Regions from separate parts of the Glaciecola sp. SC05 genome, predicted to be linked through region 1. Evidence: predicted binding sites of a transcription regulator. Region 1 holds the regulator's gene; each other region holds the start of a gene.
The links. Region 1 encodes FNR, which switches genes on or off when oxygen is low (the NO sensors DNR and NnrR bind a similar motif). Its sites were predicted from a motif close to TTGATCTAGATCAA; they were not measured.
Positions count from the first base shown of each region.

Region 2: AB9H30_RS03245 (STAS/SEC14 domain-containing protein) is a predicted target of FNR. The motif match lies at 3,208-3,221, and genes of this name have one in related genera.
Region 3: phbB (acetoacetyl-CoA reductase) is a predicted target of FNR. The motif match lies at 3,128-3,141, and genes of this name have one in related genera.

Region 1 covers NZ_JBGIYY010000002.1:189,122-196,529, forward strand. The annotation lists gene AB9H30_RS02660 (DUF2987 domain-containing protein) at 1-321, shown strand, start outside; gene rssA (patatin-like phospholipase RssA) at 323-1,243, opposite strand; gene ttcA (tRNA 2-thiocytidine(32) synthetase TtcA) at 1,266-2,159, opposite strand; gene uspE (universal stress protein UspE) at 2,306-3,211, opposite strand; gene fnr (fumarate/nitrate reduction transcriptional regulator Fnr) at 3,334-4,071, opposite strand; gene AB9H30_RS02685 (sulfite exporter TauE/SafE family protein) at 4,098-4,766, opposite strand; gene ccoS (cbb3-type cytochrome oxidase assembly protein CcoS) at 4,759-5,025, opposite strand; gene AB9H30_RS02695 (heavy metal translocating P-type ATPase) at 5,033-7,408, opposite strand, start outside.
Region 2 covers NZ_JBGIYY010000002.1:325,141-332,548, reverse strand. The annotation lists gene pheT (phenylalanine--tRNA ligase subunit beta) at 1-950, shown strand, start outside; gene AB9H30_RS03265 (integration host factor subunit alpha) at 955-1,251, shown strand; gene AB9H30_RS03260 (hypothetical protein) at 1,310-1,858, shown strand; gene AB9H30_RS03255 (hypothetical protein) at 1,961-2,089, shown strand; gene AB9H30_RS03250 (hypothetical protein) at 2,109-2,567, opposite strand; gene AB9H30_RS03245 (STAS/SEC14 domain-containing protein) at 2,613-3,026, opposite strand; gene AB9H30_RS03240 (TonB-dependent receptor) at 3,284-5,425, shown strand; gene AB9H30_RS03235 (ZIP family metal transporter) at 5,436-6,167, shown strand; gene AB9H30_RS03230 (DUF3149 domain-containing protein) at 6,385-6,507, opposite strand; gene AB9H30_RS03225 (hypothetical protein) at 6,547-6,669, opposite strand; gene ushA (bifunctional UDP-sugar hydrolase/5'-nucleotidase UshA) at 7,210-7,408, shown strand, end outside.
Region 3 covers NZ_JBGIYY010000004.1:76,444-83,851, reverse strand. The annotation lists gene AB9H30_RS05070 (polyhydroxyalkanoate depolymerase) at 1-894, shown strand, start outside; gene AB9H30_RS05065 (lytic murein transglycosylase) at 984-2,204, shown strand; gene phbB (acetoacetyl-CoA reductase) at 2,293-3,015, opposite strand; gene AB9H30_RS05055 (hypothetical protein) at 3,163-3,399, opposite strand; gene purU (formyltetrahydrofolate deformylase) at 3,456-4,304, shown strand; gene AB9H30_RS05045 (3-deoxy-D-manno-octulosonic acid transferase) at 4,345-5,649, opposite strand; gene AB9H30_RS05040 (sigma 54-interacting transcriptional regulator) at 5,925-7,408, shown strand, end outside.

The sequences.
Region 1 (7,408 bases):
AGCAACCAATGCGATATATCTGTGCAGCTTGAGACTAAACCAGAGTACAACAAACGTTATTATAGTTTTGAAGAGCTCGTATTTATTAAAGAGCAGTACGAAGCGTTTTTTAATGAAATGGGAAGTTTCTTATCTTTTATGATGCCGACGGTTAAAGGCCTAGTAGTTCAGTTTGAGGACCAAAGCTACACTAGCACCATGGAAAATGGATATACAATCACGCAGGGGACCTTAACCTTAAATGAAGCGTTTTTTGAGGCTGGCAAGCCTATCAATTTACCCATTGAACCGTTACGCATAACCGCGCTAGCTACTAATTAAACTAAGTATTCTTAGCATCATCATTTTTTATATTAAGCTGGTAAGCAATTTGTTCTGCCAGCCTTTGTACGCTTCTTTCACCTCTATCGGCAAGTTCTTTTGCGCGATGAAACTCTAAAAGACCTACGTCACCTAACTGAGGCTCAATCAGTACATCGGGTGGATCGCCTGCAAGCCTTGAGCGAGTAACTCTCGCTTGCAGTATCTCCAATGAGCTGCTCATTACACCCATTATTCCTGGCGCAGCCATTTTGTTAGCTTTGGGCGCGGGAGAAAACCACTGCTTCATAAAACCACTAGAGCCCTTACTAATTAATTCATCGGTTTTCTTTTGCGATGCAATGTGTTCCTTTTCTGATTTTTCGATTAGCTGCGGTCGAAAATCAGCACTCAAATTCACTGCGATCACAAAGTCAGCGCCCAATTGTCTGCATTGGTTCACCGGCACAGGATTCACTACTGCACCATCGACCAACCAGCGACCATGATGTTCGATAGGCGGAAACAGTGCCGGGATAGCGCAGGAGGCCTGGATTGCTTCGCTTATACTGCCTTTATTAAAAGCGACTTCTTTACCTGAGTAGAGATCGGTTGCGACAGCGGTAAAAGGTTTGTCCATTAGCTCAAAGGTTTGCGCACAAAATTCTTCACGATGCTTTTCAAACACCTTTTGACCGCTGGCTAAGCCTCCACGCCGAAAGCCTACGCCGAGCAAGCCGAAAACTTGCCATTCAGTTAATGTGTTTGCCCATGTTTCAAGCTCTGTGAGTTTGCCACTTGCATAAGCCGAACCTACATATGCGCCGATAGAGCAGCCGGCCACCACATCAATTTTGACGCCAATGTCTTCTAAGGCTTTGATAATACCTATGTGCGCCCAACCACGAGCGGCACCGGCGCCTAACGCTAAGCCAATCTTCACAACAACTCCTTATTTGATGGATTTATTTTAGTTCAATAATAGTGGCGCTGGGCTCGTCCACTGAGAAATACTTTGGAACGTCGACTTTATCAAATGCGATATCACCTTCTCCAGACAATATGGTGTTGGTATCAAGACTTTTAAAGTCAAACTGCTGATGATCTAGCATATGAGATGGCACGATATTCTGCATGGCGCTGAACATTGATTCAATGCGCCCTGGAAAGCGCTTCTGCCAGTCTTGCAGCATCATTTTAATATTTTTGCGCTGTAAGTTTTCTTGTGAACCACATAAGTTACAAGGAATAATCGGAAATGCCATGTTTTGTGAATAGCGCTCAATGTCGACCTCTTTGCAATATGCGAGCGGTCTTATAACCATATGCTCGCCGTTATCACTTAACAGTTTTGGCGGCATCGACTTTATTTTTCCGCCATAGAACATATTTAAAAATAAGGTTTCAATCATATCATCACGGTGATGGCCCAAAGCAATTTTGGTGGCTCCAAGAGTTTTAGAGGTCTTATATAAAATGCCTCTGCGCAGCCGCGAGCAAAGTGAGCAGGTTGTTTTGCCTTCAGGGACTTTGTCTAATACGATGGAGTAGGTGTCCTCTTCCACTATTTCAAAATCTACGCCTAGTTCACTTAAATAATTAGGCAAAATGTGCTCCGGGAAGCCCGGTTGCTTTTGGTCTAAATTGACCGCAATAATCGAAAACTGAATGGGAGCAATACGCTGCAGATAAAGCAGTATGTCGAGCATAGTGTAACTGTCTTTGCCGCCTGACAAGCAAACCATGATGCGGTCACCGTCTTCAATCATATTGAAATCGGCGATGGCTTTGCCCACTTCACGACGAAGCCGCTTTTGCAGTTTATTAAAATTGTATGTAGCTTTTGGCTTAACTGACATAGTCTGTGCTTTATCCGTATTAAAAACATTGAGTAAAATGAAAACGCCGCAAGTATACGAAATTTGCGGCGTTTTTTCATCTACTGCATGCGTGAATATTGCGCGCAAATCGATAGAAAGCTAGTCAGCGTGGTCAAATATCCAATTCATTGAACCTGCGGCTTTATCACTAGCGTGTCACAGTTGACTCTATCTATAATATGTTCCGCAGTATTGCCTAACAGGGCTGCTGAAATTCCTCTGCGGCCAACTGAACCCAAAACTAGTAACTCTGCATCGAGCTTATCACAAAGGCCGGGCACAACATCTTCAGGTAAGCCTTCGCTAACATGTATATTTTGATCTGGTAATTTGTGCAGTTTGGCAATTGCCTTCACTTCTTTCTCATGTTTTGCTTGGATATCAAGGTTGTATGCCTGAGCGTTAAAACTTGGTACCTCTATCGCAACATGCATAGGTGCGCCGGCAAAAGTGTTGGCTAAATGTAAGCTACCCTTTACCAGTTGTGATAAATCTGCGCTGATCTGAGTGACTCGCTCACTTAATAGATTATGCACTTTGTCATTTGTATCTATGCTGATAGCAGCCACTATGTTGCCGTTTTCAGGCCAGTCGTGGTTTTTAACCATCAATACATTCATGGGGCTGAAGCGCAGCAGATGCCAATCATTCGGAGTAAATATTTTTTGAGCGATTTTATTGTGTTCTTTGCAACTTTTTACAATTAAATCACAGTGTTCGTGAGTTGCGGTATCAATGATCCCGCGATATAGCGATTTATGCCAAACTGATTTAATCTCTACATTCACCGCCCCACATTTGTTTATATACTGATTCATGGCCTTAACTTGACCATTCATCAATGCGGCCTTCATATCCACGCGTTGGTCAGTGCTCAGAAAGTTCGTCATATCGTAGGTTTCATCATAAATACAGCTGACTAACAGAATATTTGCATGCAGTTTATTGGCTAGGAAACAGGCTCTGTCAAAAGCCGGTTGAACATCATGATAGGGGTCAAATACCACTAAAATTCGTGAACAGTTAAACATATGTGCTCTCCACTGATGGTTATAGCTCTAGGGTTTGTTGATCTTAGTATAAAACACAATAAAAAAGGTGGTCAGCATCTGCATGCCGCCACCTTGTGTTAGATCAATGAAGGGTTAAAAAGTTAATTAGATGCCGAAAAAGACATTTCACTTTCAGGCATACGCTGCCTGACACCATCAAAATCCACTATGCTAATGAGTTTGCCATCTACTTTAATTAAACCCTCTTTTTGAAAGCGGGTGAGCAAGCGACTTATAGTTTCGACGGTTAAACCCAAATAATTGCCAATTTCGTTACGGGTCATCGATAGATTAAACTGTTTGGCTGAGTAACCGCGTTCGTCAAAGCGTTTCGATAAATCGTTAATGAAATGCAACAAGCGCTCTTCAGCGCTGCGTTTACTTAACAGCATCATCAGATCATGGTCGTGTTTGATTTCAGCACTCATGAAACGCATGATTTGTTTACGTAATGCAGGGTAACGCTCAGATACTGCGTCTAATGTGTCGTAGGGCAATTCACACACCATCGCCGTTTCAAGAGCTTGGGAGTAGCTTTGATGCATATTGTCTTTTAAAGCATCAAAACCGATAATGTCGCCGGGAAAATGAAAGCCCGTAATTTGTTCAACGCCGTCTTTATCACTAATGTATGACTTAAATGAGCCAGAACGCACTGCATATAGGGAATGAAAGACCTGACCAGCTTTGACAAGTTTGTCGTGCTTATGAAGAGGGCGCTTACGTTCGATAATATCGTCAAGGCTTTCTAATTCAGTCTTGCTTAGACTTACCGGTAAACAAAGGTGGCTAAAACTGCAACTTTGGCAGTGGATGGAGAGCTCGGCACTATTGCCCATCGCTACACTCCTTATAAATATTTAGATCATGTTATACCTTGAATTATTGGCAAAATCAAAACAAATGCGAAAAGAATTAGACTAATGGCTATAATATTTCTCGTTAACTTATGTTGCAGTAATGGCACTAAAAAGCTGGCTCCCAGGCTTGTAGCAATCAGCGCTGGAAAGGTGCCTAGTCCAAATAGCAGCATAAACAACGCACCGTTTAATGCGCTTCCCGAAGCTAATGACCAAGTTAATGCGGTGTAAACTAGCCCACAGGGAAGCCAGCCCCAAACCATGCCGTAAGCGAGGGCATAGCCCGGATGTTTAAAAGGTAACAGCTTTTTTGACAGTGGCTGTATTTTACGCCACAGATGACCGCCGATCCGCTCAAAATACGACAAACCTTTCCACCAGTTACTAATATAAAGAGCTAGAAGAATCAAAAACGACGCACTGACCAAGGTTAGAATAGGTAAAGTCGTAGTCATACTGCTACTGGCGATAGCCCCTAGATAACCTGTGAATGCGCCAGCCACGCTATAGGACAAAATCCGGCCGACATTGTAGGCAACAATATAGAAACTCGGTGATGCTTGTTTAGGGATTGCAAACGTAAATGCGCTTGCTATGCCTCCGCACATGCCGATGCAATGAACACCGCCAGCTAAGCCCATCAAAAATGCTGATAGCAGGCCAATTTCAGTCATTTGACTCAGTAGACTTGAGGGTATTCTGTTTTTGGGGTTTTGCTGCTATGTCTGCTCCGCTGGAGGCTTGGCCTTGCTCTGGCTCTGCTTTTACAGCCACATCAACATCAGATTTTTTAATGTCGTCATCAAATAAGATGCTGTAGCCCTGACGTTCTAGATCGTCAAATTGATTGGATTTTACCGCCCAAAAAAACACTCCAATTGCAATAGATACAATAATGATGGCCAGTGGGATTAAAACAAATATGATACTCATCGCAGTATTATCGCATTAAACGAGTGGAATTATATACCACTATTATTGAACTTAAGGACATCCCTAAAGCTGCCTGCCAAGGAGTTAATACGCCCATAACGGCAAATGGTAACACTGATATGTTATAGCCGAGCGCCCACGCAATGTTCTGTTTGATTTTTCGTTTAGTCCGCGCTGCCATCGTCAGCACGTCATTAAGCGCGGTTAACTTGGTATTGAGCAAGACAATATCGGCGGCATTCTTGGCTAAATCAGATGCATTGCCTACCGCAATAGATACGTCAGCGGCGGCCAATACAGGTGCATCATTAATGCCGTCACCAAGCATTATCATCGACTTACCTAGTGCCTGTTGCTGTTTAATATAGGCGAGTTTCGCTTCGGGTGGACAGGCGCCAATGGCATTGGGAATATTGAGCTGCTCTGCAATATGACTGACATTCACCTGTGCATCACCACTTAGAATACTCAAATTGAACTGTTTAATGTTAGCTAATACTTGTTTCACGTCGTCTTTTATTGTGTCAGTAAGCCAAAAGGCCGCAACAACTTGATGCTCGATAGCCAGCAACACATTCGCGCCCTCCCATTCAGACGTATCTTGTTGACCAGTTTGGCTCAGTACAAACTTTTTAGACCCTATATAACATTGATGAGCGTTGACTGTAGCCGATATTCCTTTGCCAATTTCTATCTGATACTGCTCGATATTGAAACCAAACTCAGCAAAGGGTTCGGTAAATGCTTTAGCTATTGGATGCTCCGAGCGAGTTTCTAAAAAACTGGCTAAAGCCAATAAGTAATTATGAGGGGGATTGTTAGACTTACCTTCGCCACCTAGCGGCGGATTGATGCGCTTAGGCGAAGTGGAGAGCCACTGTTGGCTAATAGAAAATGCGCCTTGTGTAAGGGTGCCTGTTTTATCAAACACAATATCGGTGGCATGCGTGACTTGTTCTAGCGCGTCGGAGCGTTTTAGCAATATTCCTAATTTATTAAGTTTTGCCATTGCACAGGTCAAAGCAGATGGGGTGGCTAATCCTAAGGCACATGGACAAGTCGCAATCAATACTGAAATCGTAATCCAAAATGCATGCGGGTCGTTTTGTGACCACCAATACCAATAGGTTAGGGCGCTTACTAGCAGCACTACACTAACAAAATATCGAGACAGTTTATCGGCGATAAGGGCAATTTTGGGCTTACTGCCCATGGCCGCTTCTTGTAAACGCAGTATTTGATTCATCATCGCGTATTTGAGACTGCTTGTGACCTCAATAGTAATACTGCCCTGTTGATTCACAGAGCCGGCAAACACTTTATCGTTTGCGCGCTTACGTACTGGCTCAAATTCGCCAGTCAGCATAGACTCGTCGGCAGTTGAACTGCCCTCTAATACGATCCCATCAATCGGGATAGATTCGCCGGCCTTGACCAACACTTTATCGCCGGTAGCTAGTTGTTTTGCTAATACGGTGACCCATTCGGAGTTTTCCCAGCGCGCGGCTGTTACCGGAATTAGTTTTAACATATTTGACGATATTTCTGAGGCTCGATGGCGCGCACGATGCTCCAAATAGCGACTGATCAGTAAGAAAAATACAAACATGCAGATTGATTCGAAATACACTTCACCGGTATTTTTATTGACCGCTAATACTCCGGCTATATAAGTAGCAACAATGGCAATGGTAATCGGAACGTCCATGTTCACGCCTTTCGCCATAAGGGCTTTGATGGCGCTCACATAAAAAATACTGCCGGAGTACAGCACAACGGGGGTGGTTAACAGGAGGCTGACCGCATTAAAATAAGCAATGGCTTCGGGGTCGATATTACCAAAAATATCAAAGTATTGGCCCATGGCCAACATCATTACTTGCATCGTCATTATGCCCGCGAGGCCTAACTTTTTTAAGTATGCTTTTTGTTCTTTTTTAAACGATGCTTCATGATTATCAGCCTGAAATGGCAGTGACTCGTAACCAATGGACTTCATTTTGCCTAAGATGCCCGAGAGTTTTAGTTCGTCATTATTCCAGGTTACTAGCGCTCTGCGTGAAGACACATTAACCGAAACTTGTTTGAGCCCTTTTACTTTAGCGAGCTGCTTTTCAATTAGCCAACCACAAGCAGCACAGGTTATCCCTTCAACAGTGAGTTGAATTTGCTTATCTTTACCTTGATCAAAAACAAATTCTTCCTGTAACTCAGGCTCGTCATAGACCGCTAACTTAGCCATTGTATTGTCAAGCGCAGCATCGCCTCGCGCCGCCGGTTCGGTCCTAAATTCATAGTAACTTTCTAGACCGTTGTCGACAATAGCCGCAGCCACAGCCTGGCAACCAGGGCAACACATATAGTGAGTTTGTCCAACGATGGC
Region 2 (7,408 bases), 140 kb from region 1:
TAGCGCGATTAAACATAAATGCCCACCCTGAAAAAGATATTGCTTTAAATATTTTAAAGCAGTCGTTGTTACAACAGGGCTTTCAAGAGGCGATTACCTATTCGTTTGTTGACCCGAAAAAACAAGCGTTATTGTATCCAGAGTTAGAAGGTTTAGCGCTTGAGCACCCAATATCTGCAGAGATGTCGGTAATGCGGGTAAGTTTGTTACCGGGTCTGTTAGGCGCGTTGTCTTATAATCAAAAGCGTCAGCAAACAAATATCAAACTGTTTGAAGCAGGTTTAATCTTTACGCCAGATGCCAATGAAAAAACCGGTGTTCAGCAAATTCAGATGATAGGTGGTGTGTTAAGCGGCAATACTCATGATGAGCATTGGTCAATTACCAATGCATCGCTAGATTTTTTTGATGCAAAAGCAGTCTGTGAGCAGTTAATTGCATTTACCGGGAGTGAAGCTGACTTTGAGTTTGTGCAAACTCAGCAACATGCGTATCACCCTGGGCAGTGTGCAAACATCATTTATCAGGAAAAAAGCGTCGGGATTGTGGGAGCAGTGCATCCACAGTTTGCCAAAAAACTTGGATTTAACGGCCAAGTTTTTGCGTTTGAAATCCAATTGTCGGCTATTTCAGGTCGAAAATTGCCTGCAGCCAGCACTATTTCAAAATACCCAATCAACCGCAGAGACGTTGCCGTTACGGTAAATGAGACGCTTGAAACAGGTAAACTACTAAAAAGTATTGAAAAAATTGGAATATCTGATTTAGTTGGCATAAACTTGTTTGACGTATACCAAGGTCAAGGTATTGAACTTGGATACAAGAGCTTAGCAATTTCAATTTGGCTACAAAGCACTGAAAAGACACTGGAAGATTCAGATATTCAAAAGTCTGTCGATATAGTAATTAGACATTTACAGGATCACTTTAGTGCAACATTAAGAGACTAATCAAATGGCATTAACCAAAGCTGATATGGCTGAACATTTGTTCGAAAAGTTAGGCATTAACAAGAAAGACGCAAAAGATCTCGTTGAACTCTTCTTTGAAGAGATTAAAGAGTGTCTAGAAGCGGGTGAGCAGGTTAAGTTGTCCGGCTTTGGTAATTTTGATTTACGGACCAAAAATGAGCGACCAGGGCGTAATCCAAAAACCGGCGAAGATATTCCTATCAAAGCCCGTAGAGTGGTTACCTTTAGACCCGGTCAGAAGCTAAAAAGCCGAGTTGAAAACGTTCCCGTTGAAAAATAGTCCGCTGTTCAGTATTCATTCCTACTCGAATACAAATTTTATCAGGCGCTTATTGTTTATGGGCGTTTTTTGTTTTTTGTTAAGTGCATGTTCAGAACCATCTCAACCCGAAAACGTGCAAGCCCCTCCTCAAGCTGAACCTTTATTAAGTCTGACTGAACTGCTAAATGCCAACGATGTAAAAGAAGCGTTAGCGAGTGCTGCAAAGCAAGATGATCAACAAGCCATTGCTGACTGGCAGGAGCGTTTATTGGAGGCTGCAGAGCAAGTAAATTTGCTGGCGTCTGAGCTCAAGCTTCTATCAGGCGAGCAGGGGCTGATGTATTTGAATTTTCAGGGCATGAAAACGAACTATCAACGGGAGTTCGAAGAGGCATTTTTTGGTTTTGGAGATGTTGACGAAGTCTACTCACGGTATCCCGCCTTTGAAAGCCTTCAAAAGCAATCTAAGGACTTGGTCGATAAACGTGACGCGTTGATTCAAAGCTCGGCTGCACAGCTCTCGCAACAGGGCATAGCGCCTGATATAGCCCTGCAGCAAGCAAGACAGCAGTGGCAGGCGATGATGCAATTCCCGCTTAATGCCGGCCCTTCTGGCGAGCAATAAACCTCTTTTGATCCCATATTATCAATATTAATTGGTGCAAACTCAGCCCTTGTGCGCGATAAAATTTGTGAGTGTTTGACTTGGCTAAATGTTGGCCTCGATATGAAAGTAAATCGCGATAACGAATCTCGCAATCATACCGTGAAAGGTAAAGTTGAAGTGCTTGCAATACCCGCCAACGAAGAGCTTGCTTTCACAATCTCTAGACAACGAATTCTGTTACCAAAATAAATTAGTCAGCTCACTTGACCTAAATGTCCATCATTCGGTCTAGATTTACCGACAGTTGTTTGTTCTTTTGTAACTGGGCGCTTTTGAGGTGTTCAAACATCGACTGCAGCTCATTCACATTAGCTTGTGCATGCAGGTCGGTGTATAAGGTCATTAGCTCTTCTGAAAATTGTGTCGCGAGCGAAATAATGTCATTTAAGCTTAAGTTGCTATCAGCCTCGCTGCTTGTGGGTATCTGTAATATGCTATCGTCATTGGTATATTGAAACCAAGTATTTAATATTGCGACACTTGCTTGCGACTTATAATTTGACATTTCTTCAGCAAACTTGAGTTCCTGCTCGGATAGGTAATGTAAACAAAGACGAACTCGTTCATCGTCATGATGCTTACTTAAGGTCAAATAGTATTGGCTCAAAGCGACGTGAAAAGAGTGGATGTGATTAATCGCATCCTTTGTTTGTTCAAAGCGAATCATGATTTAACCTCATTGATTTAAAAAGCGATATACCTTGGCGCACTATTATTGGTCACTTAGCCATTGGTAAGCATTGGTTGCATCATCAAAATTTTTTATCTCGCCACTCGTAAACCAGGTACCAATGGAAGATGCGTATTTGAGATATTTTTTCCCACCGAGTATTGCGATCTTTTTAAATTTTTTGCCATGGCTTAAGGCTAACTTGAGGTCATCCCAAGCGGCTCTAAGCTCCCAGCCTTCCAGTTCAATAGCGTCAAACAGTACATTGACTTCTGGCGTGTTAATACCCTCAAGCGCACCATTTAACATAGGCGTAATGGTTTGATAGTCATCATGGGTTAGTTTGCCAATCACTTTGATAAAAAGGTAAAGATTGTTATTAATCCGTTCAATACCAATGGATAAACCATGTCGTTGTATTTCCATCTTAGATGCCTCACCAGATAATTCATTCATGTACAAGGCTATCTTAAAAAAGCGAAAAACAACATTGTGGATAACCACAATGACCTTCGATGTTGATTATTAGACATGAGTATTGGCTTTACATTAGAAAGGCTTGATGATTTCATTTTTTGAGACCTTCACTTTTATGTCTATGTGATGGTATTCAAACACACTAAAAATGTGTAAAAGTTTGACTCATGTCAATTCTATTGCAATGTTATAGTGTAACATTAACTGTATTGGAGCTTTTTCAATAGACAAGTAACATGATAAAAAAAATACACATACAAAATACTCGACCTTGGTCATGCTTAGGATTATTTATTTGCTTGCTCGGTGTGAGTGGCGTTGTTCACGCAAACCAAGCTGATGATGAGCAAGATGTCGAGGTGATCATCGTCACCGCTAGCACTCCTACTCCTGGCGATAAAAATATCCAAGGAGCTAAAATCGACGTGCTAGAAGGCTTACAAAAGCAGCTCAGAGAAGGCGCGAGTCTTGGTCAAACCCTCTCTCATCTTGCTGGAGTGCGTGTATTGGATACTGGCAATAATGCCGGGGTGCCGGTGATACGTGGTTTAACAGGAAATCGTATTCGTATATTGTCTAATGGCATGGCTGTGGATCATCAACAATATGGCATTCGTCATCAGCCTAATGTCGACCCTTTTTTAAGCTCTAGAATCGAAATTGTACGAGGGGCTTCTAGTTTAATGTACGGCTCCGATGCTATAGGTGGCGTGATAGATGTTATTGGCTTAGATGTAGGGTTTAGTTACAACCAACACATAGATACCGAGATGGATTTGAGGTTGGACTACGCAAGTAATAATGAACAAGGAGGCATGAGCTTCAAAGGAAGTAGCTTTGGTGAGAATTGGGGAATTGCGGCAGGGTTTACTGCCCGAGAAGGGCAAGAGATAAGCACACCAGATGAACCTACTGCGTTTGAAACTGGCATAGCTTCGGATCCAGCATTTACGGGGGAGCTTCCATTCACTGACTTTAATCAAGTCAACGGACAAGTGGCAGTGGCTTGGTTGTTTGAAGAGGATACCAAAGTCAGCTTGCGCTACAACAGATGGGATAATGAACAAAATTATCTACAACCTAATCCTCCTGCTGGCAAGGGCTTAGGGGTATGGTTACAAAATGATGAAGTGCAGTTGTCTGTTGAGCACGGCATCAGCATTAACGACACTAAATGGTTAATAAAGCCAACACTTTCTTGGCAAAATAATAGTAGGCAGGCAAGCTCGGTAGGAAATACTCTCAGCGATGGCTTTGATGGAACCGTGGAGCTTGAATTTGACCAATACGCTTTTCGCATAGATGCTCGCCATGATGATTGGTTGGTATTTGATGGCGGCACAATTGGCTTTGAAGTGAAAACTCGCGAGCAAGTGTCTCGTGGCTTAGAGGTTTTATCGCCAGGCGGTGAGCAAGAGTCGTTGGGCATTTTTGCCTTTGAAGAACGCCGTTTTGGCAATTTATTATTACAAGCAGGTATGCGTTATGACTATATTGAAGTTACCGGTGACGCTCAAAAAACAGCTGCACCTGCTACATTTACCGGGCGCGTTAGCAACAACTATGACGTATTAAGCGGCTCTGTTGGGGGATCTTATCAGCTGAATAGGCAATGGACGCTAGCGGCTAACATTGGGAGCGGGTTTAGAGCACCAACGCTGTTTGAGCTGTTTGCGCAGGGCATTCACGGCGGTGTTGCCGCTGTACAACTAGGCAACTCAGATTTAGCGCCAGAGGAGTCAATCAATACAGATTTCGCTATTCGGTGGCGTAAACCTAACGCCAGCGCCTCTGTTACGATATATCACAATCAAATAGATGACTTTATTTACCTTGAAGATACCTTTGAGCAAGCAACTAATGGATTGCCTATATTTCGCAATGAACAAACCGATGCTAGATTACAAGGCATCGAGTTCGAAGGGGAATATTCGTTAAATGACTATTGGTCAGTTAGATTGATTGCCGATATGATTGCTACCGAAAATACTCTGACGGGTGAAGACTTGCCTCTAACGCCAGCTAACGAGGTATTAGGAGAGTTAACATGGCAGCCCAATAGCTTGTTAGGGCTAAGTGAGCCGTATGTCCGATTTGAAGGTAAATATGCTGATGCAAAAGACGCCGCTTTAGGTGAGCCATTCCAACAGTTTGACCGAAATCCTAATTTTGGTAGTGCTTCAACGGACAGTTATTGGCTTGCTAACATATCGGCAGGAGGTTTTATCCCACTAAATGATCAACAAGAGCTTCGCGTTAACCTTGCTGTTCTAAACATGTTTGATGAGCCTTACAGAGATTTTCTCAATACTTATAAAGCCTATGCACTCAACCCCGGAATGGATATAAGGTTGACCCTACAGATGACTTTTAACTGAGGCTTGACGAGTGGATAGCACTTTTTTTGTTATTTTAGTGTTTGGTTTGTTGATGAGCTCTATTGCTTTTATCGGCGGATTATTTGCGCTTTTACCTGAGAAGCTACTGAAGAGTTTATTACAGCCGCTAGTGGCTTTTGCGGCGGGTGCACTCATGGGGGGAGCATTTTTTCATATGTTGCCCAAAGCCCTTGCTTCAAATGTGCCTGACTTTTCGGTGTTGCTTTGGGTAGTTATTGGATTTACGGCTTTTTTCGCATTAGATCAGCTGATGGAGTGGCATCATTGTCATCGGCTGCCTTCAGAGCATGTGCGGCCAATGGGGCCTTTGCTGTTGGTGGCTGACGGCGCGCATAATCTGATTGGTGGATTAGCCATTGGCGCCATATTTGTAATAGATATCAAAGCAGGTATTGCCGCATGGTTGGCTGCGGCTTTGCACGAAGTGCCACAAGAAATGGGAGATTTTGGCGCTTTAGTGCACTCTGGATATAGCAAATATCGAGCGCTGTTACTAAATTTTTGCTCCGCGCTGACTTTTCCTTTAGGTGCCTTGATAGCATATTTCCTTGGTGACACAATTAATTTAGTATTATTGGTGGCGTTAGGAGCCGGTAATTTTTTGTATATCGCAGGAGCTGATTTAATACCTGAAATAAAAAGAGCTGAAAAGTTAAGTGAGACCTTAAAGCGTTTTGGTTTTTTTGTGTTTGGTTTGGGTTTATTATATGCCACCCACTAAGCAGGTGAATTGACTAGGTGCTAAATGCTATAAACATTGTAAGGTGGCGAACAACATCGCGATTCTCATACTCCCTTCAATTGTTACAATTGAAGGGAGTATGAGAATCGTCACATCACCCATTTTGACGAGCCCATATCTTAGTAAATGTTTACAACATCTTCGCTATAGCATAAGCGTCTAAACACATTTATGGGTAGAGATCACGGCTATGCTATTACTTTTCTGAAGTTTGTTCAGCGCTATTGTGTATAAATAGATAGGTATAATATCCTGCCATAATTATCATTATTAAAATGCCCAACAGTGAACCCCACACAACCGGATCGCTAAATATCATTGATAACATATTGAATTCCTCTATTAATCTAAGCACTTATTAAAAAATTAAGAACAAAACGTTTACCACATAAGGCAACAATGCAAGGCCTACAAGCACCAAAATGTTGGCAAAGAATTGCGTGAAGTTAAAAGTATCTATTTGTTCTGTTTGCGGATTCATCTCATTCTCCTAAGTCTTATCCTCATACATAAAAATAGGACATCTTATTATTTGTCTACTTCAATATCCGTACCAAAACGTTTAAAAGCTAAATAATTGTATTTATTATATATTTTCAGTAAGCGATAAACGACATCAGATTGGTTTTTGTCATTAATGGCACTTATTCAGACAATAATGACAATGAAGTTTCTGTGCTTTGCTACTTTCATCTTGACTGCTAGAGATTGCGTTTGGTTACGCATATTAGCGTGTTACGCTAACCCATGCCACTTCGCCTGCTGCGAGCAAGAAACCCAAATCAAATAAGGAGAGTCATGGCTATCGTTCACTGCGCCACTTCGACAGATATTATAAACAAAGCAGGTCATATTGAATCAACTATAGCTCCCTCAGCCTACAGATGAAGAGCAATTTCCAATACTGCCCTTGTGAGGAAATCATTAGCTCATATAGTCAGGCTTAACATCTTTTTACGCTGAACTAGCGCCAGTTTTTGTATATAATCATTGTAATTCCTGTATGTATGAACTTTTATATATGAGCCCCAATCCGCGCTTCTTCGTTCCCATTATCTTATTCGCCAGCCTTTTTAGCATAATCGCATGCAGTAGTATTGAGACATCAAGCGAAGTCGATGCGCAGCCACAGGTTCGCTATGTAACCATTTTACACACCAACGATAATCACGGACGCTTTTGGCATAACGAAAAAGGCGAATATGGCATGGCGGCGCGCA
Region 3 (7,408 bases), on a different contig from region 1:
ACTGTTGAGGCATTACTGCCAGAGCACGAAGTGTATATTACCGATTGGGCCGATGCCCGCGAAGTCCCTTTAGAAGAAGGCCCTTTCTCTTTTGACTGCTATGTATCGTATTTAATTGAATTTTTAAATTTCTTAGGCGAAGACACGCATATGATTGCTATCTGTCAGCCTACCGTACAGGCATTGATTGCCACAGCAGTCATGGCAGAAGAGAACAACCCTAACACGCCTAAATCACTTACCCTAATGGCCGGCCCATTAGATACCAGCAAAAATCCAACGCGGGTAAATGAATTTGCACACCGCCATCCCATGCCTTGGTATAAAAATGTAGCCATCATGCAAGTGCCTGTTGGCTACCCTGGGGAAGGGCGTCAGGTGTATCCGGGCTTTATGCAGCTCGGTGGGTTTATTTCAATGAACCAAAAGTCACATATGCAAAAATATCAAAATTTCTTCCAAAACTTATTGTTTGGCGAAGATGAAGATGCTGATCGTTTCCGTGCGTTTTACGATGAGTACATGGCTGTATTAGACATGCCCGCGGAGTTTTACCTTGAGACGATTGAGCGGATATTCAAAAACAACGAAGTCGCCAACAAGACCATTACTTATCAAGGAAAGACCGTTAATTTTGACGCCATTACCAATACGCCTTTGTTAACGGTTGAAGGTGCAAATGATGATATTTGTGGCCTTGGTCAAACCGAAGCGGCACAAACTATCTGCAAAAATATTCCGAACGATATGCGCAAGCACCATATACAATCTGGTGCTGGTCATTATGGTATTTTCAGTGGTTCGATGTATCGTAAAAACATACGTCCAGTGGTAACTGAGTTTATCAATAAATACAGTGAGCCTGCCGAAGCGACCAGTACTGAAGAAAAGTAGTATTTTGCACACGGTTTCATTTGTACCTTTGAACTAAGTTAGTTAGAGTTTCTCTAACTAACTTAGCTTCCAAGATAAGGACTATCTTTTTGAAACGTTTTCCTCTCATTGCACTCATCACTTTTTGTTCTGTCGCAAGCTTTGTTAGAGCAGATGAGCTGCAGCAGTATATCGAACTGCAGCGACAAGCCTTTTCAACATGCCTGACGGAAAAAGCACAAGCAGCGCTAGAGGCAGGCGTGAGTCAAGCTCGCATTGATAATGAGTTTTCAAATCTTAACTTTGTTCCTCGCGTAATTGAATTAGATCGTTCGCAACCAGAATTTGTGTCCACCTTCCCTGACTATTTTAGCAAGCGAGTCAATCAGTGGCGTATTGATAAGGGCCGCGAAAAGTTTCAAATCTATCGCGAGTTTTTGAATGAATTAACTGAAAAGTATGGGGTACCTGGACACTACATTATTTCATTTTGGGGACTAGAAACTAACTACGGTGGCTTTAAAGGCACAATGTCTACACTGGATTCGCTCGCAACTCTTGCATGCGAGCCACGCAGAGCGACGTTTTTTACTCAAGAATTATTTTTAGCCCTTAAGTTAATGGATCGAGAAAATCTCAATAAAGCACAAATGCAGGGTTCTTGGGCAGGAGCGATGGGCCATACTCAGTTTATGCCAACCGCGTACACCAATTATGCCATCGACGGCGATAATGATGGCATTGTGAACTTATGGGAAAGTGAAAAAGACGCGCTCGCGTCAGCCGCCCACTTTTTATGGAAGCTTGGCTGGACGCCAGGCTTACGTTGGGGTCGCGAAGTATCCCTACCCGAAGGCTTTGACTACAGTTTAGCCGGTCAAGCATCACGTCCTATTGCAGAGTGGAACTCCTTAGGTGTCACAAAAACAGACAATACACCTTTGGGCGACATAGATATCCCCGCGAAACTGTTGATACCTGCCGGCGCCAGTGGTCCAGCATTTCTGACATACGGGAACTTTAGAACCATACTGCGCTGGAATAATTCTGAGTTTTACGGGATCGCTGTGGGCCAATTGGCAAACCGTATTATTGGCGGTGCCGCTATAGTGGCACCATTGCCGGATTTACCAAAGTATAGCATTGCACAAATGGCTGAAGTGCAGCGCAATCTAAACTCACTGGGTTTCGATGTAGGCGGAGCTGACGGTATTATTGGACCCGCTACCCGTTCTGGCCTGAGGGCCTTTCAAGCCAGTAATGCGCTTGTACCCGATGGTTTCCCTTCGCCAGAAACTGTTGAATTACTTCGAAGCCTAGCTAAGCAATAGTAATAAAAAAATGCAGAGCCCATAACAGGTCTGCATTTTTTATTTTCAAGACTATCAACACATGAAGCCTAGCGGATAACAGCAGGCTTTAGTACATATGCTGGCCACCGTTGATAGACAGTGTAGAGCCAGTAATAAAACCAGACTCATCATCTACTAAAAACGCAACGCTGTTAGCGATGTCTTCAGGCTTACCTAAACGACCAACCGGGATGGTTTTAATGATTTTTGCGAGCACTTCTGCTGGTACTGCTCGCACCATATCGGTATCAACGTATCCCGGAGCAATCGCATTAACAGTAATCCCTTTACCGGCACCTTCAAGTGCTAAGGCTTTTGTAAAGCCATGGATACCCGATTTAGCCGCCGCATAGTTCACCTGACCATACTGACCAGCTTGTCCGTTTACCGAGCCTACATTGATAATACGTCCGAATTCTCTGTCGCGCATGCCTTCAATAACAGTTCTACAGGTATTAAAACAAGACGCTAAATTGGTCTGGATGACTGCGTCCCATTGCTCGAAGCTCATACGATGCATAGTGCCATCTCGAGTAATACCAGCATTATTAACTAATACATCCACTGGCCCATAGGTACTTTCAATATCAGCGACGCCCTGCTTAACCGCTTCAAAATTTGAAACATCAAATTTTACTGCAGGAATGCCAGTGCGCTCGGTGAACTCAGCGGCCTTTGCGTCATTACCGCCATAGTTAGCGACAACTATATAACCTTTATTTTTTAACGTGGTACAGATGGCCTCACCGATTCCTCGAGTGCCGCCTGTGACTAATGCTACTCTTGCCATAACAATTTATCCTTTTAATGTACGAAATAACGAATATTGCAGCAGTTATAACGTGTCTACATGACAGGTGTTATGAGACTTTAGTAGATTAATAAAACAAGCACACAACTGATTGATGTAAATCAGTCTTTAAATCTATTTTATTGCTCAGGCAGAAAATATAGTCACTTGCAGTGCTTCAGGTCCGGTTTCAAGAACTTTTTGTAAATCATTGTCGGTAAAACCTGCATTGGTCAAGGTGGTATACGCAATTTGTCTGGCGATAAAGGTTTGAGTCGTGTCACAATAGGTGAGTAACGCTTTTTCAATATATGTATTCATATTGTTAGTATTGGTATTTGTGGGTGTTCTAATAAAAGCAAAATTCACGCCTGAGTGTTTCAATACCCCTTGGAAAAGCCTTAGTACATTGATTTATATACAAATTGGAGTAAAGCTTTTTGTCTTCGTCTATTCGTCTTATCATTGACTGCCCCGACCAAGTCGGATTGGTTGCCGCCGTATCGGAGTTTCTTGCCGCTCATCAAGTTAATATTTTAGAAGCAAGCCATCATACTGATATGCAACTTTGTCGATTTTTTATGCGCCATGAAATAGATGCCAATTCTCTCACTGTGAATATCGATACTTTAAAAGAGTCATTCTCCAGCTTAGCTGAACAATATGATATGAATTGGTCAATGATGCATTCCGAACAAAAGCGCAAAGTCGCTTTGCTTGCTAGCCATGAATCACATTGCTTGAACGATGTGCTTCATCGTTGGCACAGCGGCGAATTACATTGCGATATATCGTGCATTATTGCTAATCACAAAAGCATGCAGCAATACGCAGATTGGTATCAAGTACCATTTCACTACGTGGACTTTGCTGATAAAAAAGAAGGCTTTCAACAAGTAGAGTCATTATTAGAGCATTACCACATTGATTTAGCCGTGCTTGCCCGATTTATGCAGATTCTGCCGGAAGATCTATGTGAAAAATATGCTGGTCGGATCATGAATATCCATCATAGTTTCTTGCCTTCTTTTGCTGGTGCTAAGCCCTATCAACAGGCATACGACAGAGGCGTCAAATTAATCGGAGCAACCTGTCATTATGTGACCTCAGATTTAGACGAAGGGCCTATAATCGAGCAAGAGGTTATGCGCATCAGCCATAGCGACAGTTCACAAGATATGGTTCGCAAGGGTAAGCGTTGCGAAGTTAACGCCTTGGCCAACGGCATACGCTATCACCTTGAAGATAGAGTCATTATTTGCCAGCACAAAACCGTGGTCTTTGCTTAGCGATATTTAATATATCAAGCCAGCATCCTTGCTGGCTGTTTTATAACAAGTCGGTGACCTGTTGATAAGTCATTTCTACCGCACCGCGATTATTAAGCAACACCGCTAAACCAGCCTGACCCTTTGCTTCGTTGATATTAGCATCGAGTAGCAAGTCCTTTAGCCTCTCAAAACACTGTTCTTCACTTTCAATCAAGTCCAAAGACCCCTGTGCCTTCAACATTTCGACAATTCCAGGATTATTAAAGATGCTGGTACCCATCACCATAGGTTTTGCATACATTGCGCACTCCAAAGCATTATGGCCGCCTTTTTGCGCGATGCTGCCACCAATAAAAGCCTGAGAACATATACAGTAACAGGCTTTCAACCAGCCCATCTGATCAACAACTGTCACTTGGGCTTGGGCCCTATCATCATCACTTAAGCGCGTGACAGTCAACCCCGTGGCCTTCGCAATCAGATAAACATCATCAAAACGATGAGGGTGTCGAGGCACGAGTATCAATCGCAGAGTAGGAAAGTTGGTGAGTAACTTTGCAAACACATTTAATACAAACTTTTCTTCCGGCTCATGGGTGCTGGCTGCCAACCAAATTGGCCCATCACCGAATCCATATTTATCTTTCAGCAACGTCGCTTTTACTTCGTCATCTTGACTAGGCTCTATGTCAAATTTCATATTTAAAGTCAGTTTCAACTGGGGTTTGTACACACCCATTTTTGTGAAGTTGTCATAAGAGCTTTGGCTCTGTGCACAAATAACATCAAATTGTCTGAGTGCAGGGCGCAGAAGAAAGCTTAACTTCTGATACATCGGCAGTGACTCATCTGACAATCGCGCATTTATCAAGCACAGGGGGATGTCTCGTTTTACACATTGATGAATCATATTTGGCCAAATCTCAACCTCCGTCACGAGCACTAATTTAGGCTTAAGCTTGTTAAAAAACGAATGCATGAAAAATGGAATATCTATGGGTAAAAACAAATGCTGTACAGAGTCTTTGTAAAGAGTATAGGCATGCATTGCGCCAGTAGTAGAGGTAGTGGTTACCGTGATCGGGAGTTCTGGGAAATTTTCTTGTAATCTATTGACCAACTGCACAGAAGCATTCAATTCTCCCATCGAAACACAGTGCACTAAAATACCTCCGCCGCTTAGTTTCGTAGGCACACAACCAAAGCGTTCGTTGAACTTTCGAGGCTGGCCTGAGTAGTTTGGATCCATCCTTAGCTTTTTCTTAAACAGCAACAAAAGTAGCGGTAGACAGGCTATTAAAAACAATGAATACAACCAACGATATAGTGTCTGCGCGAAGGTTTCTTTTTTGTGGGCCATCATTCGCTTTTTACCACTACAAGGCTTGATTGTTTGCGAGGGAAGCAGACACATCCATTGGCAATGGGATAAGCGCGATGCTATACATCGATTGCAATACAATCAGAATAGCAGTCAAACCTGTATTGGATAACACGTTTTTTTGCTCCTTTTTTTGGCCTTGAATAGAGGTGCCTTGATAACTGCACAGCATAGTATAAATAGGGTCTTTTTACTAAGTAAAATAGACTCTTAGCCGATAACTTTCCTATAAATCCCCGACTGTTGACACGTTTTCATTGAGTATAAAACTGACAAAACAGGCCACTGAGCAATTGCTGCAAAGCATTCGTTTATTAACGGATAGTGACTATTTGCGTGTTAGTGGGCTAGAGCAAAAGGATCATGAACGCCTTGAGATCGGTGATTTAAGCGTTGCTTTACTCACAGTCCAGCAACGCCAAGCGGAAGAATTTGCAGTGGAATCAGCGTTCTTTGTTGAACAACTGTCGATTGCGCTATCCGTGTCCAACAAACAGCGCATGCTAATATGCATACATAAGCACACTAGTGAACAAGGTAAGCAACAGCGCAGACAAACAATTATTCAAACTAAACAAGAGCGACAAATTGAAATAGAACTCTTAACCGAGCAGGTCTTTCCGAATTGGTTGTTGAACCTTGCACACTCAGAAAACAGCCAGATAAACACAAGAGAACAACAGCAACTTTTACATTTATGCGCATGTTTATATACCAGCACAAGTGTATTTGCTCAATTTCAAGGTCTGACCGTAGATAGTTTGACTAAACTGCAAAGCAGAAACGCATTGCAGCGAACGGTGGATGAGAATATCACCTCCTCTGGCATGAATCTTTGCATGATCCACTGCCGAGATTTTCAAATCGTTAATCGAAAATTTGGTCAAGCAAAGGGTGATCAAGTGCTCAATGAAATTGCGACAATTATCAACCAGCAGACGCGTTTGGGCGATCAAGCCTGCCGTTTTGGCGGTGCGCTATTTGGTATTGTTAGCGATGCAAATAGCGTTGATGAAGGACTCAAGCTCGCGCAAAAACTGCAAACTGAGTTGCACAACCGGCCCTATTTAAAAAATGCCATTCGTTTGTCTTTCAATGTTGGCGTTGCTCACATTACGGCCGAAGACTGTGTTGGTGAAGACGCCTCCCCTTCTAGCATTATGATCAGCCGAGCTGAACAAGCACTTAAGGCAGCTCAAACCTCAGATAAACCTAGCATTGTGCATTGGGAAGCAGACAAATTTAAATATGACGAACAAGATTTTAATTATATCGGCGGAATTTTTACACCCGATAATGTAACTAACTATCGGAACATGTTGTTGCTCTGGGATATTTCATCGATAATCGCTGATGAACACGAGTTTGCACGTCTATTGGTTAACGTCGTTGAAAGGTTAGCGTATACCTTTGAGTTTAGCGCTGCTGGAATTATTTCAGATGATCAATACAGTCCATTTGAACAAGCCATTTCAGTTTCACAAATGGCCGATATTTCGCCACTCAATATTAAAAGTACCACGTTTGAAAAAGATCTTCGCAAGCTTAGCAAAGATGCTATTGAAAACGGCAGACACGTTGAGTATCAAAATGAACAAGAGCGTTTTCTATTGGTGCCATTAGGCGCCGAACTAAATGCCTGCTTCTTTTTAGTCGGTCAAGAACAAACTCTCGACTTAACCCACGACTCGGTAATGCTGTTCGCGGGGTTTGCAAGACAAATTGGTAAAGCGCTCAAACG